Regions from separate parts of the Chromobacterium sp. CCUG 76385 genome, predicted to be linked through region 2. Evidence: riboswitches for the same ligand, from Rfam matches in the RefSeq annotation. Region 2 holds a riboswitch; the other holds the start of a gene.
What was found. A riboswitch is a leader RNA that binds a small molecule or an ion and turns the genes downstream of it on or off. The one in region 2 is predicted to bind thiamine pyrophosphate.

Region 1: another riboswitch for thiamine pyrophosphate. It lies ahead of QUG01_RS11420 (thiamine ABC transporter substrate-binding protein); the one in region 2 lies ahead of thiC (phosphomethylpyrimidine synthase ThiC).

What each region holds. Positions count from the first base shown of each region.
Region 1 covers NZ_JAUCGU010000015.1:21,847-28,770, reverse strand. Annotated here, with positions in the region: gene QUG01_RS11435 (ABC transporter ATP-binding protein) at 1-933, opposite strand, end outside; gene QUG01_RS11430 (ABC transporter permease) at 908-2,509, opposite strand; gene QUG01_RS11425 (GNAT family N-acetyltransferase) at 2,470-3,021, opposite strand; gene QUG01_RS11420 (thiamine ABC transporter substrate-binding protein) at 3,078-4,094, opposite strand; TPP riboswitch at 4,140-4,234, opposite strand; gene QUG01_RS11415 (DUF1800 domain-containing protein) at 4,364-5,806, shown strand; gene QUG01_RS11410 (DUF1501 domain-containing protein) at 5,817-6,924, shown strand, end outside.
Region 2 covers NZ_JAUCGU010000010.1:71,259-78,182, forward strand. Annotated here, with positions in the region: gene QUG01_RS09065 (uracil-DNA glycosylase) at 1-618, opposite strand, end outside; gene QUG01_RS09070 (rhodanese-like domain-containing protein) at 732-1,058, opposite strand; gene QUG01_RS09075 (protein-L-isoaspartate O-methyltransferase family protein) at 1,061-1,720, opposite strand; TPP riboswitch at 1,835-1,981, shown strand; gene thiC (phosphomethylpyrimidine synthase ThiC) at 2,058-3,956, shown strand; gene QUG01_RS09085 (DUF2789 domain-containing protein) at 4,062-4,301, shown strand; gene QUG01_RS09090 (GGDEF domain-containing protein) at 4,678-5,799, shown strand; gene QUG01_RS09095 (GGDEF domain-containing protein) at 6,002-6,924, opposite strand, start outside.

The DNA.
Region 1 (6,924 bases), on a different contig from region 2:
CAGACGCGCCTCGTCTATGCCCACGCCTATCTCGCCGCCGACGAAAAGCGAGTCCTGCCAGCGCGCGGCCTCGCGCGCGGACAGGCTTAGCACCAGTTCTCCAGCCTGGACCGCCACCTTGACCCGCGCGCCGTCCGGCAGCCAGGCCAGCTCTACGATGCGCGCCGGCGGCTGATCGGTCCCCAATAAAATGGCCTGGGGCGGAACCACGGCATGGTCCAGCACATTTTCGTAGCCGATAAAACCGGCCAGCCAGGCATTGGCCGGCGCCGCCAGCAACTGGCGCGGCGGCGCGCACTGCAGCAGCCGGCCGTCCTTGAACACCGCCACCCGGTCCGCCAGCGCAAAGGCTTCGTCGCGATCATGCGTGACGATGATCACCGGCACGCCGGCCTCGCGCAGCAGGCTGCGGAATTCGCGCTGCAGTGTCCGGCGCAGATCGGCGTCCAGGCTGGAGAACGGCTCGTCCAGCAACAATAGCCGCGGCTGCGTCGCCAGCGCCCGCGCCAGCGCCACCCGCTGCTGCTCGCCGCCGGACAGCGTCCACACCTTGCGCTTGGCATGGTCGGCCAAGCCCACCCGCGACAGCATGTCCTGCGCCTGGCAGACGGCCTCGCGCTTCGCCACCCCCTGCTCGATCAGGCCGAACATCACATTGCCCAGCGCATCCAGGTGCGGAAACAGGGCGAAATCCTGAAACATCAGGGCAAAGCCGCGCCGCTCAGGCGGCAAGACGGCCAGATCCGCGCCGTCAAAGCGCAGCTCGCCGCTATCCGGCCGCTCCAAACCGGCGATCATCTTCAGCAAGGTGCTTTTGCCGCAGCCGGACGGGCCCAGCAGGGCCAGGGTTTCGCCGGCGGCGACCGTCAGCGACACCTCGTCGGCCACGATGCGCGCGCCAAAGCGTTTATTCAGGTTTCGCAGCGTCAGCACGGCGGTTCTCCCAATGGCCGGCGCCGCCGGCGGTTTCGATGATCCAGAAAGCGATGACCGCCAGCAGCATCAACAGGCAGGACAGCTGCATCGCCGCGTCGGCATTGGCCTGCCCCGGCCGCCCCAGCCGCTGGTAGATCAGCGTGGTCAGCGTCAGCCACTCCGGCCGCGACAAAAACAAGGTGACGGCGAACTCGCCCACCGCGGTGGCGGCGGCAAAAGCCAGGCCGCGCCGCAAGGCTGGCTGCAACAGCGGCCATTGCACGCGACGGAACACTCGCCACGGACTGGCGCCCAGGCTGCGCGCGGCGGCGCGCCAATGCGGCGGCTGGCCGTCCAGCGTGGTCAGCAGCGCCTTGGCGACGAAGGGATAAGCCAGCAAGGCATAAGCCGCCAGCAGCAAGGCCAGCGCGGCGGTCCATTGCGGATACAGCAGCAACAGGCCGAAAGCCACGCACACCGGCGAGGCGACGAAAGGCAGAAAAATCAGCGCGCGCATGGCCAGGCTGCGACCGCAGGCCCAAGCGTGCGCCAGGCCCAGCGCGCCCGCGGCCAGCACAGTCAGGCCGGTGAAGCGGGCGCTGTTCCATAATGCCAGCCGGACATCGTCGCCCCATAAGTCCAGCCAGCCGGACGCGGCGGCCAGACCGCGCCACAGCACGGCGAATAGCGGCAGGCCGGCAAACAATAGCAAAGCTGCCAGCGCGGCGGACAATGCCAGCTTTTCCCTCAGTTTGGATACCGGCTTCAACGGCAGCGGCTCCATCCTAGCCGCCGTCGCCAGCCGACGTGCCAGCCAAGCGTACAGCGCGGCGATGCCGCCGCACACCGCCAACACCAGCAAGGCCAGCGCGCCGGCGTCGGCCAGGTTCAGCTCGTAGGCCACCAGGGTATAGATTTCCACTTCCAGCGTGGCGTAGCGCTGGCCGCCCAGGATCAGCGCCAGCCCGAAACCGGAGAAGCAATACAGGAAGACCAGGCACAGGCTGGACAACAGCCAGGGCAAGGCCGCCGGCCATTCCACCCGCCAGAACGCCCGCCACGGCGTGGCGCCCAGCGTGCGCGCGGCGGCCAGCCGGCTGGCCGGCACCTGGGAGAAGCCATCACAGCCGGCGCGCACCACCAGCGGCAGATTGAAGAACAGATTGCCGTACAACAGCAGCCACGGCGTGTCCTGCAGATTGACGCCGAACAGCCCCTGCGGACCGAACAGCGCCAGCACGCCCATCGCCGCCACCAGCGTCGGCATCACGAAGGGCAGCATCAACAGGCGCAGCAGCAGGCCGCGGCCGGCGAAACGATAGCGCGCCAACAGCCAGGCCAGCGGCGCGCCCAGCAGCAGGCACAACAAGGCGCTGGCGGCCGCCTGGCTCAGCGACCACAACAGGCGCCAGCGCAGATACGGATCTCTCAGCAGGCCGGGGCTGAACTGCAGGCCGCCCTCGGCCAGCAGCCGAAGCAGCGGCAACATCGCCAGCAGGAATAGAAACAACAGGGGCAGGCCGGCGAGCGCCAGCCTGGGCACATCTAACCGCTTCAAACAAGCACTCCAGACAACGGCCAATCCGCCGTCAATACATCCTCGCAACCGTCTTCGTCGCGCACCTGGCCCACTTTGGCGAAGCCCAGTTGCGCCGCCAGGGCGTGCGACGGCAGATTGCCCGGCTCGATCGACAACACCAGCCGCGCCACGCCGCCCTGCTCCACCGCCCAGCCGGCCATCGCCAGCAGCGCCTCGCGGGCATAACCCTGGCGGCGGAAAGCCGGGTAAACCGTGTAACCCAGCTCCACGTCGCCATAGCCGTTCAGGTACGGATGGCCGGGCATGGTATGGAAATTGATGTGGCCGACCATGGCCAGATCGTCGCGGCGCAGCATCGCGCGCACCGACCACGGCGCGTAAGCCGGGTCTTCCGCCATGTCCTGCAGCCGCATCGCCATCAGCGGCCGCTCCGCCAGCCAGTCGGCGGGCAGCGGGCAACCCAGCCGCTCAGCCGCGGCGCTTGGGTCGCCGTACAGGCAGGTCTGCAAAAAATCCGCATCCAGGTGGCGCAAGATCAGGCGGGGACTGATGATGTCAGCGATCATCGTGTTTCTCCAGATTGCCATGATCGAATCATGGCAGAAACCGGCCGCTTCAGGCATCAATTACCCGACTTCAACACCACCCGCGTCCAGCGGCTGACCCAGCCGCGCTGCTTGGCGGCCAGCGTGGCGCTGTCGGGGGTGTCATGCGCGGTGGGCTGCTCGGCATGCTTGAACACCGGGTCCAGCGCGATATTGTCCATCGCCGGGTACATCCACATTTGCGTCGGGATGGCCTTTTGCACCGCGTCCGAGCGCAGGAAGCCGATGAACTGTTGCGCCAGCTTCGGTTCCTTGCCGCCCTTGACCAGCGCCGCGCCTTCCACTTGGCGGAACACCGTGCCCGGCAACAGCAGGTTGCCGGTCGGGGCATCCATCAGCTTTTCCTTGCTATAGAACACTTCGGCCGCCGGACTGGTGGCGTAGCTGACCACGATGGGCCGGCCGCCGCCGTTCTTGGAGAAGTCGGTGTAATAGGCTTCGGTCCAGCTCTTGCTGACCTTCAGGCCGTTATCGCGCAGCTTGCCCCACAGCGCGAAGGCTTTCTCTTCGCCGAAGGCGTGGATGGTGGCGGCCAGAAAAGCCAGGCCCGGGCTGGACGTAGCTGGATTTTCCACCACCAGCAGGTTTTTATAGGCCGGCAGCGTCAGATCGTTCAGGGACTTAGGCAAGGGCAGCTTGTTCTTGGCGAACCAGGCCTTGTCGTAGTTCAAGGTGACATAGCCGTAGTCGATGGCGGCAGCCCCAGGCAGGCTGACCTTGCCGCCAGCAGCCAATTCAGCCGGCAGCGGCGCCAGCGCGCCAGCTTGCTCGGCCTTGCCGATCAGGCTGTTGTCGATGCCGAACACCACATCGGCAATCGGCGCGGACTTGGTCAGAATCAGCTTGTTGACCATCTCGCCGGCATCGCCGGCCTTGATGATGGACACCTTGGCGCCGGTCTGCTTTTCAAAGGCCGCCAGCAGCGGCTTGTCCACGGTAAACGAGCTGTGCGCCAGCACGCGCAACTCGGCGGCTTGGACGGAAAGTCCGGACAGGCTCAGAGCAAGGACAACAAGCTTGGGAAACCACTTCATGAAATTCTCCGTACAGAAACGACGGAGCAAGCGGGCATGCGGGAGACTTCCCGCGCATCACGCTCCCTCCGCTGGCATGACCCAGATCAGGTTCTCAGGGTGTCTCTCAGCCCGCATGGCGGGCACCCCCGGTGATAGGCGCACAGTATAACGGAGATTACGGCAAACAACTTAACACTCTGCCCCATTCGCTTAATACCGCAGCGAAAAGTAGCCACTATGCTGACATCGCTCGCTCAAGAATCCACCCGCAAAGGGGGAAGACAACCATGAAACGCCTCCTGCTGGCCGCCGCCCTGTGCGGCCTGCCCTTGTGCTCCCTGGCCGACATCGGCGTCGACGGCGCGCGCCACCTGCTGCTGCGCACCGGCTTCGGCGCCAACCCGGCGCAGATCGCCGTTTTCGCGCCGCTGAGCCGCGAGGCGGCGGTGGACAAGATTTTGGCCGGCGTCCGCACTCAGGCCGTCACGCCGCCGCCGGGTTGGGCCAATGAGCCGTTCGAACGCCCCGGCCAGCCCGGCCTGACCGAAGATCAGAAGAAAGCGCTGCAACAGGAGCGCAACCAGCATGCGGTGGAGCTGCGCAGCTGGTGGCTGGCCGAAATGCGCGCCACCCCGTCGCCATTGACCGAGAAAATGACCCTGTTCTGGCACAACCATTTCGTGTCGGCGCTGGACAAGGTGCGTTCGCCGCAAATGATGTACCAGCAGAACCTGCTGCTGCGCCACTACGCGCTGGGCGACTTCGGCCAGCTCTTGCATGCGGTGGCGCGCGATCCGGCGATGATGCGTTATCTGGACACCGCCAATAACCGCAAGGAGCAGCCGAATGAGAACTTCGCGCGCGAAGTGATGGAGCTGTTCACGCTGGGCGAGGGCCACTACACGGAGCAGGATATCCGCGAAGCGGCACGCGCCTTCACCGGCTGGGGCCTGGACCATGACGACCAATTCATCGTCCGTCCGCGGCTGCGCGACACCGGCGACAAGCTCATCTTCGGCCAGCGCGGCAATTTCGACGGCGACGACGTGGTCGATCTGTTGCTGCAGCAGCCGCAAACCTCGGTATTCATCACCAACAAGCTGTGGCGCAATTTTGTATCGCCCACGCCGGACGCCGCTGCGGTGAACAAGCTGGCCGCCGACTTCCGCCGCAATCATTATCAGTTAAAGCCCTTGATGCGCGCGCTGCTGCTGACGCCGCAGTTCTGGCGCAGCCAGGGCCAACTGGTGAAATCGCCGGTGGAGCTGACGGTCGGCACGCTGGTGACGTTCGACCTGATGCCGCCGGATTGGCGGGTGATAGCCGGCCTGAACCGCCAGCTGGGCCAGGACGTGTTCGCGCCGCCCAATGTCAAAGGCTGGCCCGGCGGCGAAGCCTGGATCAACAGCGCCACCCTGCTGACCCGCAAGCAGTTTCTGGACCGCATCACCCACGACGCCGCCCCGGCGCGCGACGCCTTCGCCCAAGCGGACGGCAGCCTGAACGAGATGGCGGGCCGCGAAGCGAGGATCAACCGCTTCGTCGCCAAGGGCGTGGCGTCGATGAAGCTGCAGCCGGACGAATGGGCTGCCATCTATGACGTGAAGAGCGCGTCCGACGCGGCGCGGATGCTGCTGGCGGTGCCGCCGGCCAATCCCTTGCCGCAGGGAGAGAGCGGCGCCAAGGCCATCGCCCAGTTGCTGATGGACCCGTCCTACCAGGTGGAGTGAGGAGCCTGCCATGTTCAAACGACGCGAATTCCTGAAGGCCGCCGGCGCGGGACTGATGATGACGGTGCTGCCCAATCTGTCCTGGGCGCTGGCGCCGGCAGGCTACAAACGGCTCTTGGTGATGGTGGAGCTCAAAGGCGGCAACGACGGCCTCAACACCGTGGTCCCCTACGCCAGCGCCGACTACTACCGGCTGCGCCCCGGCATCGCCATCGCCCGCGAGCAGGTGCTGCAGCTCAACGGCGAGATCGGCCTGCACCCTTCTCTGGCGCCGCTGATGCCGCTGTGGCAGGACAAGCAGCTGGCGCTGCTGCAGAGCGTGGGCTATCCCGACCCGAATCTGTCGCACTTCCGCTCGATTGAAATCTGGGACACGGCCTCGGCCAGCCAGCAATTCCTGACCGAAGGCTGGCTGACGCGCCTGTTCCGCGAGCAGCCGACGCCGAAGAACTTCGCCGCCGACGGCGTGGTGCTGTCCAGCCAGGTGCTGGGACCGCTCGATGGCGGTTCGCGCGCCGTGGTGCTGTCGAATCCGCAGGACTTCGCGCGCCAGGCCAAGCTGGTGGCGGACCAAGCGCCGGGCCACGCCGGCTCGGCGCTGGAGCACATTCTGAAAGTGGAAGGCGATATCCGCCAGGCCGCCGCCAGCCTGGCCCCGTTGCCGCGCACCGCGGCGAGCGAATCGCCCACCGCCGGCCCCAAGCCCAATGGCGGCTTCGGCAACGCGGTGCGCACCCTGACCGACACTCTGTCCCGCGGGGTCGACATCGCCGTGGCGCGCATCACGCTGACCGGTTTCGACACCCACGGCAACCAGCAGCCGACGCAGGCGCGGCTGCTGGCCGAACTGGCCGATGGCCTGGCGCAGCTAAGAAGCGAGATGACGCGGCTGGGCCGCTGGGACGACACGCTGGTGCTGACCTACGCCGAATTCGGCCGCCGCCCGCGCGAGAACGGCAACCGCGGCACGGATCACGGCACGGCCAATGTGCATTTCGCGCTGGGCGGCCGCGTCAACGGCGGGCTATACGGCGCCACGCCGCAGCTGGCCGGCGTCAGCGAAGGCAATCTGCCGCATGCCATAGATTTTCGCCAGGTCTACGCCACGGCGATGGAAA
Region 2 (6,924 bases):
GCCGCGGCTGGCGGACAGCGGCGACGGGTGGGCGGCGGTCAGCACCAGGTGGCGGCTGGTGTCGATGCGTTCGGCCTTGGTGTGCGCCCAGTTGCCCCACAGCAGGAAGACGCAGCCAGGATTATGCGTGTTGACGGCGTCGATCAGCGCGTCGCTGACCATTTGCCAGCCGAGCTTGCCGTGGCTGCCGGCCTTGTCGCGCTCGACGGTCAGCACGCTGTTCAGCAGCAGCACGCCCTGTTGCGCCCAGTGGCTGAGGTCGCCGCTGGCCGGAATGCCCAGGCCGAGGTCGGCCGCCAGTTCCTTGTAGATATTGCGCAAGCTGGGTGGCACCCGCGCGCCTTCCGGCACCGAGAACGACAGGCCCATGGCCTCGCCGTCGCCGTGGTAGGGGTCTTGGCCCAGGATCACCACCTTGACGTCGGCCGGCGCGGCGAAGCTCAGCGCGTTGAACACTTGCGGCGGCGGCGGAAACAGCGTCTTGCCGTCTTGTTGTTGCTGGCAAAGCTGGCGGTCGATTTCGGCCAGTTTTGCGGCGATGGCCGGCTGCCGCAGCACGGTTTCCCAGGCTGGGTGGACGCGGGCGAGGGCGGGAGACAGGTAAGTCAGAGCGGACATAAGGTTTCTTTGCGGCGGGTCATGCGGATCAGGAGGCTTGGAATGGGGACGGCGCGATTCGTTCCAAACAAAACACCGCCCGGAGGCGGTGTCGTCTGGCGGGGGCGGCGCGCTTAGTAGCGTGCGACCGTCGAATCCACCTGCGTCGACCAGGCGTCGATGCCGCCTTGCAGATTGATCACATCGTCAAAGCCGGCATTCTGCAGGAACAGCGCCACCTGGGCGCTGCGCATGCCATGGTGGCAGATGGCGACGATGGTGGCGTCGTCCGGCAGCTCGCTCATCCGGATCGGAATCAGATTCATCGGGATGTGCACGCTGCCTTCGATGCGCGCCAGCTGGTATTCCCAGCCTTCGCGCACGTCCAGCAGCACCGGGCGCTTGGCCTGCGGGTCTGCCAGTTGCGCGGCGAGGGCGGGGGCGGTGATTTCGCGCAGCATGATCAGAAGCTGAAACGGGCGGGTTCCACCGCCTCGAATTTTTGCAGCCGCTCGATACAGGTTTCGAACAGCGCCGTTTCGCGGAAGCTGGTTTCGGTTTCGCGCTGGATCAGCTTGCAGCTCATGACCGGCAGATCGCCGACCACCAGAATCAGGCGGCCGCCGACGGCCAGCTGGTTCTTCAGTTCCTGCGGCACAACCGGCAGGGAGCCGCCCACCACGATCACATCGTAAGGCGCCTGGTCCGGCAGGCCCAGCACGCCGTCGCCCTCAAGCAGGGTGACGTTGGCGATGCCGGCTTTTTTCAGATTGGCGGCGGCGCGTTCCTTCTGCGCCGGATCGATTTCGACGCTGACCACCTGTTTGCCCAGCTTGGCCAGCAGCGCGGTCAGGTAGCCGCTGCCGGTGCCGATTTCCAGAATCTTGTCGGTCGGCTGGATGCCGGCGTCCTGGGCCAGGCGCGCTTCCATCTTCGGTTGCAACATCTTGCGGCCGTTGGGCAGCGGCAGTTCGGTATCGACGAAAGCCAGCTGGCGCTGGCTGTCGGCGACGAAGTCCTCGCGTTTCACGTGGAACAGCAGGTCCAGAATGGTCTGATCCAGTACATCCCACGGGCGAATCTGCTGTTCGACCATGTTGAAACGGGTTTTTTCGAAATCCATCAACTTACACTCCGGAGGGCTGGGAGTCCGCTCCGCCGGATGGAAGACAGCGGCGGCGGCAAGACTCTGGTCATGACGATAACTTGCGATTATCCCATATTTGCCTTACCTTCACAGCATCGCTAGGGGTCCTGCCCCCGGCGTCCGTCGCAAGGGCTACCCCAGTGTAGTCTGTTGAGACGGGCGGCGGGGCGCGGGTGAGAAATACCCTTGGAACCTGACCCGGATAATACCGGCGTAGGGAAGCGTCAACTGCCCTCACTGGCCCGCCCGGGCCCGCAGCCGGCCATGCCGGATCGCTCCTTGCGCCGTTTCATCGTTTTTGGAGACCCGCCCGATGAACGCGCCCGTGAACCAAGCCATGGTGGTGGATGCCGCCGCCACCCAGCCTTTGCCGAATTCCCGCAAGATCTATGTACAGGGCAGCCGTCCGGACATTCAAGTGCCGATGCGCGAGATCCGCCAGGCCGACACGCCGACCCAGTTCGGCGGCGAAAAGAACCCCCCCATCTATGTCTACGACACCAGCGGCCCGTACAGCGATCCGGCGGTAAACATCGACATCCAAAGCGGCTTGGCGCCGCTGCGCGCCGGCTGGATCGCCGAGCGCGGCGATTGCGAGCAGCTGCCCGGCCTATCCAGCGAATACGGACGCGCCCGCGAAGCCGACCCCAAGCTGGCCGAGCTGCGCTTCAATCTGCAGCGCAAACCGCGCCGCGCCAAGGCCGGCCGCAACGTCAGCCAGATGCACTATGCCCGGCAAGGCATCATCACGCCGGAGATGGAGTTCGTCGCCCTCCGCGAAAACCTGAACCGCCGCGCCTATGTGGCATCGCTGCAGGCCGCCGGCAACCAGCGCCTGCGGGACCTGATGACGCGCCAGCATCAGGGGCAGAGTTTCGGCGCCAATCTGCCGGAAGAGATCACCGCCGAATTTGTGCGCCAGGAGGTGGCCGCCGGCCGCGCCATTATCCCGGCCAACATCAACCACCCGGAAAGCGAACCCATGATCATAGGGCGCAATTTCCTGGTGAAGATCAACGGCAATATCGGAAATAGCGCGGTAACGTCGTCGATATCCGAGGAAGTGGACAAGATGACCTGGGGCATACGCTGGGGCGCCGACACCATCATGGACCTGTCCACCGGCAAGAACATCCATGAAACGCGCGAGTGGATTCTGCGCAACTCGCCGGTGCCGATCGGCACCGTGCCGATCTACCAGGCGCTGGAGAAAGTGAACGGCAAGGCTGAGGACCTGAGCTGGGAAATCTTCAAGGACACGCTGATCGAGCAGGCCGAGCAGGGCGTGGACTATTTCACCATCCACGCCGGCGTGCGCCTGGCCTATGTGCCGATGACGGCCAACCGCATGACCGGCATCGTCAGCCGCGGCGGCTCCATCATGGCCAAGTGGTGTCTGGCGCATCACCGCGAGAACTTCCTCTATACCCACTTCGAGGACATCTGCGAAATCATGAAGGCCTACGACGTGGCCTTCAGCCTGGGCGACGGCCTGCGTCCCGGCAGCGCCTGGGACGCCAATGACGAGGCGCAGCTGTCGGAGTTGAAAACCCTGGGCGAATTGACCGAAATCGCCTGGAAGCACGATGTGCAGGTGATGATAGAAGGCCCAGGCCACGTGCCGATGCAACTGATCAAGGAGAATATGGACAAGGAGCTGGAATGGTGCCGCGAAGCGCCGTTCTACACTTTGGGCCCGTTGACCACCGACATCGCGCCGGGCTACGACCACATCACCTCGGCCATCGGCGCGGCGCAGATCGGCTGGTACGGCACCGCCATGCTGTGCTACGTGACGCAGAAGGAACACCTGGGCCTGCCGAACAAGAACGACGTGAAAGAGGGCATCATCACCTACAAGCTGGCGGCGCACGCGGCGGATCTGGCCAAGGGCCACCCCGGCGCGCAGATCCGCGACAACGCGCTGTCCAAGGCGCGTTTCGAATTCCGCTGGGAAGACCAGTTCAACCTGGGCCTCGATCCGGACAAGGCGCGCGACTTCCATGATGAAACGCTGCCCAAGGACAGCGCCAAGGTGGCGCACTTCTGCAGCATGTGCGGCCCGCACTTCTGTTCGATGAAGATCACGCAGGATGTGCGCGACTTCGCCGCCAAACAAGGCATCAGCGCGCAGGATGCCCTGCAAAAAGGGATGGAAGCGAAGTCCATCGAATTCGTGCAGAGCGGCGGCAAGTTGTACGACAAGGTCTGAGCATGGCTTGAACAACAGGCGGCGGCGTTGACTGCCGCTTTTTTCATGCCGCCACGATGGCTTGGGTATACGATGAGCGTATCTCCCTCACCGCAGGAGCTTGCTATGGATACCAGCAGTCATCTGTTGCCCGGCCTGTTCCGCCAGCTGGGCTTGTCCGACGATCCGGCGGCGATGCGCGCCTTCATCGCCAGTCATCCGCTGCCGCCCAAGTCCAATCTGGCCGACGCGCCGTTCTGGAGCCCATCGCAAGCGGCTTTCCTGCGGCAATCGCTGGAGAATGATGCCGAATGGAGTGAGGCGGTGGACGAGCTGGCGGTGTTGCTGCAGCAAGGCGAGTCCTGAAATTGTGGATAAAAATAGAAATGGGCGATGGCTTGTGGATAAGCCATCGCCCCTTGTCTATTGCCCTTTGCGGCTAGGCGGCGATATAGACCAGGCCCGTTCGCCCATATCCAGCAGCGCTTCGACCCGCTGGTAATCGTCGACTTCGTAGCGGTCCGCCTGTGCCAGCTCTTCATCGCTATGTCGAAAATATCCTGCTTGAAGCCAACTAATTGAGCCGGGCGGCCGCGCAATAGATGGAAGCGGCATCTGCGGCGGGCCTGGCCGACGAGCTGTAAGGCCTGGCCGGAAGGTACGATAAATCAGACTGGATGCGGGCGTGGCGAACTATAGTTGCAATGGTTCGAACGCAAACGGCGGCGGATGGAGCGGCAGTATGAAACAGTCCGAACAGACCTTGCTGGAGCAACTTCGCATCACGGAATTCGAGATTGAGCAGCGTAAAACCCTGTTCGTACTGGAGCCGCGCGACGAGTTGCTGCTGCGCGCAGCCGGAACGGCGATAGAGGCGCATCTCGATGATCTGGTGGATCGTTTTTACGAACTGCAGACCAGTACGCCGGAAATCGCGCTGCTGATAGGCGACGCCGATACGCTGCAGCGACTGCGCGCGGCGCAGCGCCGTTATGTGATAGACCTGTTCAGCGGCGTTTACGATCTGGACTACGTCAACAACCGCCTGCGCATCGGCCTGGTGCACAAGCGCATAGGCGTGGAGCCCAAGCTGTACCTGGCGGCGGTGCAGACCCTGAAAACCCTGCTAATCCAAAAGCTGAGCGAGTTGCTGCCGGATCCGGACGTGCGCGTGCATACCTTGCTGGCGCTGGACAAGCTGGTGATGTTCGACGTGGCGCTGGTATTCGAGACCTATATCCGCAGCCTGGTGGCGGAGATCGAGACCTCGCGCAACAAGTCCGAGCAATATGCCCGCCTGCTGGAGGAGAAGGTGGCGATGCGCACCCGCCAGCTGGAGGAGCTGTCCCGCACCGATCCGCTGACCGGCCTGCTGAACCGCCGTTATTTGGATGAGACGCTGACCCGGGTATTGCGCGGCGCGCAGCATAGGCGAGAGAAGGTGGCGTTGGTGTATGTGGACATCAACGATTTCAAGCGCATCAACGACAGCCAGGGCCATCAGCGAGGAGACGAGATACTGCGCTTGCTGGGAGACATTATAGGGCGCATTTCCCGCACCGAGGATGGCTGCTTCCGTTATGGCGGGGACGAGTTCTGCATCGTGCTGCCCAATTGCGATGCCCGGCAGGCCGAGGAAACCTTCATGGCGCGGTTGACCTTGGAAATGGAGAAAGCTTTGCCCGATGTGCGGCTGAGCATGGGGTGCGCCGAAACCGGCCCCGACGAGTTCATCTTGCCTGATGTCTTGCTGGGCGAGGCGGATCAGCGCATGTACCGGGTCAAGCAGCTAGGCCGCAAGCATGGGACGGAGGCGGAAAGGGAAGAGGCGCGGGAAGAGCCGGTTGGGCCTAGGGGCGGTTGACGTTTGCTGAGCGATCGCGCCGGGATGCGTTTTGCGGCGAATCGAGGCGTTTCGCGCGCCGCATAGTCATGCTCTGCCAGCGCGGAACAACGAAGAGTCGGCGCGAAAGGCGCCCGGCCCTGCGGGTTTGGCGAAGCGCCAACGCGATCCACTCGCCAAACGCCAACCGCCCCTAAGCGAAACGGTGTGGATGGTTGCTGATTTACAAGCGGCACACCTGGTTGCGTCCGCCCTGTTTGGCCTGATACAGCGCCTGGTCGGCCTTCTGTTGCGCGGTGGCGAAGTCCTGCTGCCGGCACTGCCATTCGTAAACGCCGGCGGAGAAGCTGCATCGCAGCTCAGGCTGGCTGGGCAGCGGCTGCATCTGGTTGAATTGCTGGCGCAACCGTTCCGCCACCGCAAAGCCCACCTCGGCAGAGGTATCCGGCATCACCAGGCAGAATTCCTCGCCGCCGTAGCGGATCAGGAGATCGTTTCCGCGCACGCCGTTGTTGAGCACGGCCGCCAGCATCTGCAGCACCGCGTCGCCGGCCGGATGGCCGAAGCGGTCGTTGATGGATTTGAAGTGGTCGATATCCAGCATCACCACGCAGACGCGCTCGGTGGCGGCATCGAGCGTGTTCAGCCAGTATTGCAGCGCGCGGCGGTTGCCGGCGGCGGTGAGCGGGTCGATATTGGCGGCGTCCTGAAGCCGGCTGTTCTGCCGCTGCAGGGCGATGTTCAGAAAGCCCACCGCGCCGCAGACCTGGGCTGCTGCCGCGACGGTGAGCGCTAGATGATGCACGCCATCTTGTGGATGCGGCAGGATGGACAGGCCATGGAGATGGCGCCACAAGTCGGCGCCGTCGCGCCAGATGTACAGCAGCGCGCCGATCAGGAATAGCAGGGCGGTGGGACTGAAGCGGTTGCGGCATATCTGACGCTCCGCCTGCTGATACAGCCAGGCGGCGGCCAGATATAGCACAGGGATTTCCGCCGCATCCAGCGCCAATTGCAGCGTGTCCCACGGTATCCAATAGTTCAGCCCGGCATAGGCGCCCACCGCCAGCCATAGCCAGCCCGGCGGCCGCTTGCCGATCAGGCGGGCGATCACCATCAATTGCAGGGTGATGCCGGCGCTGCTGA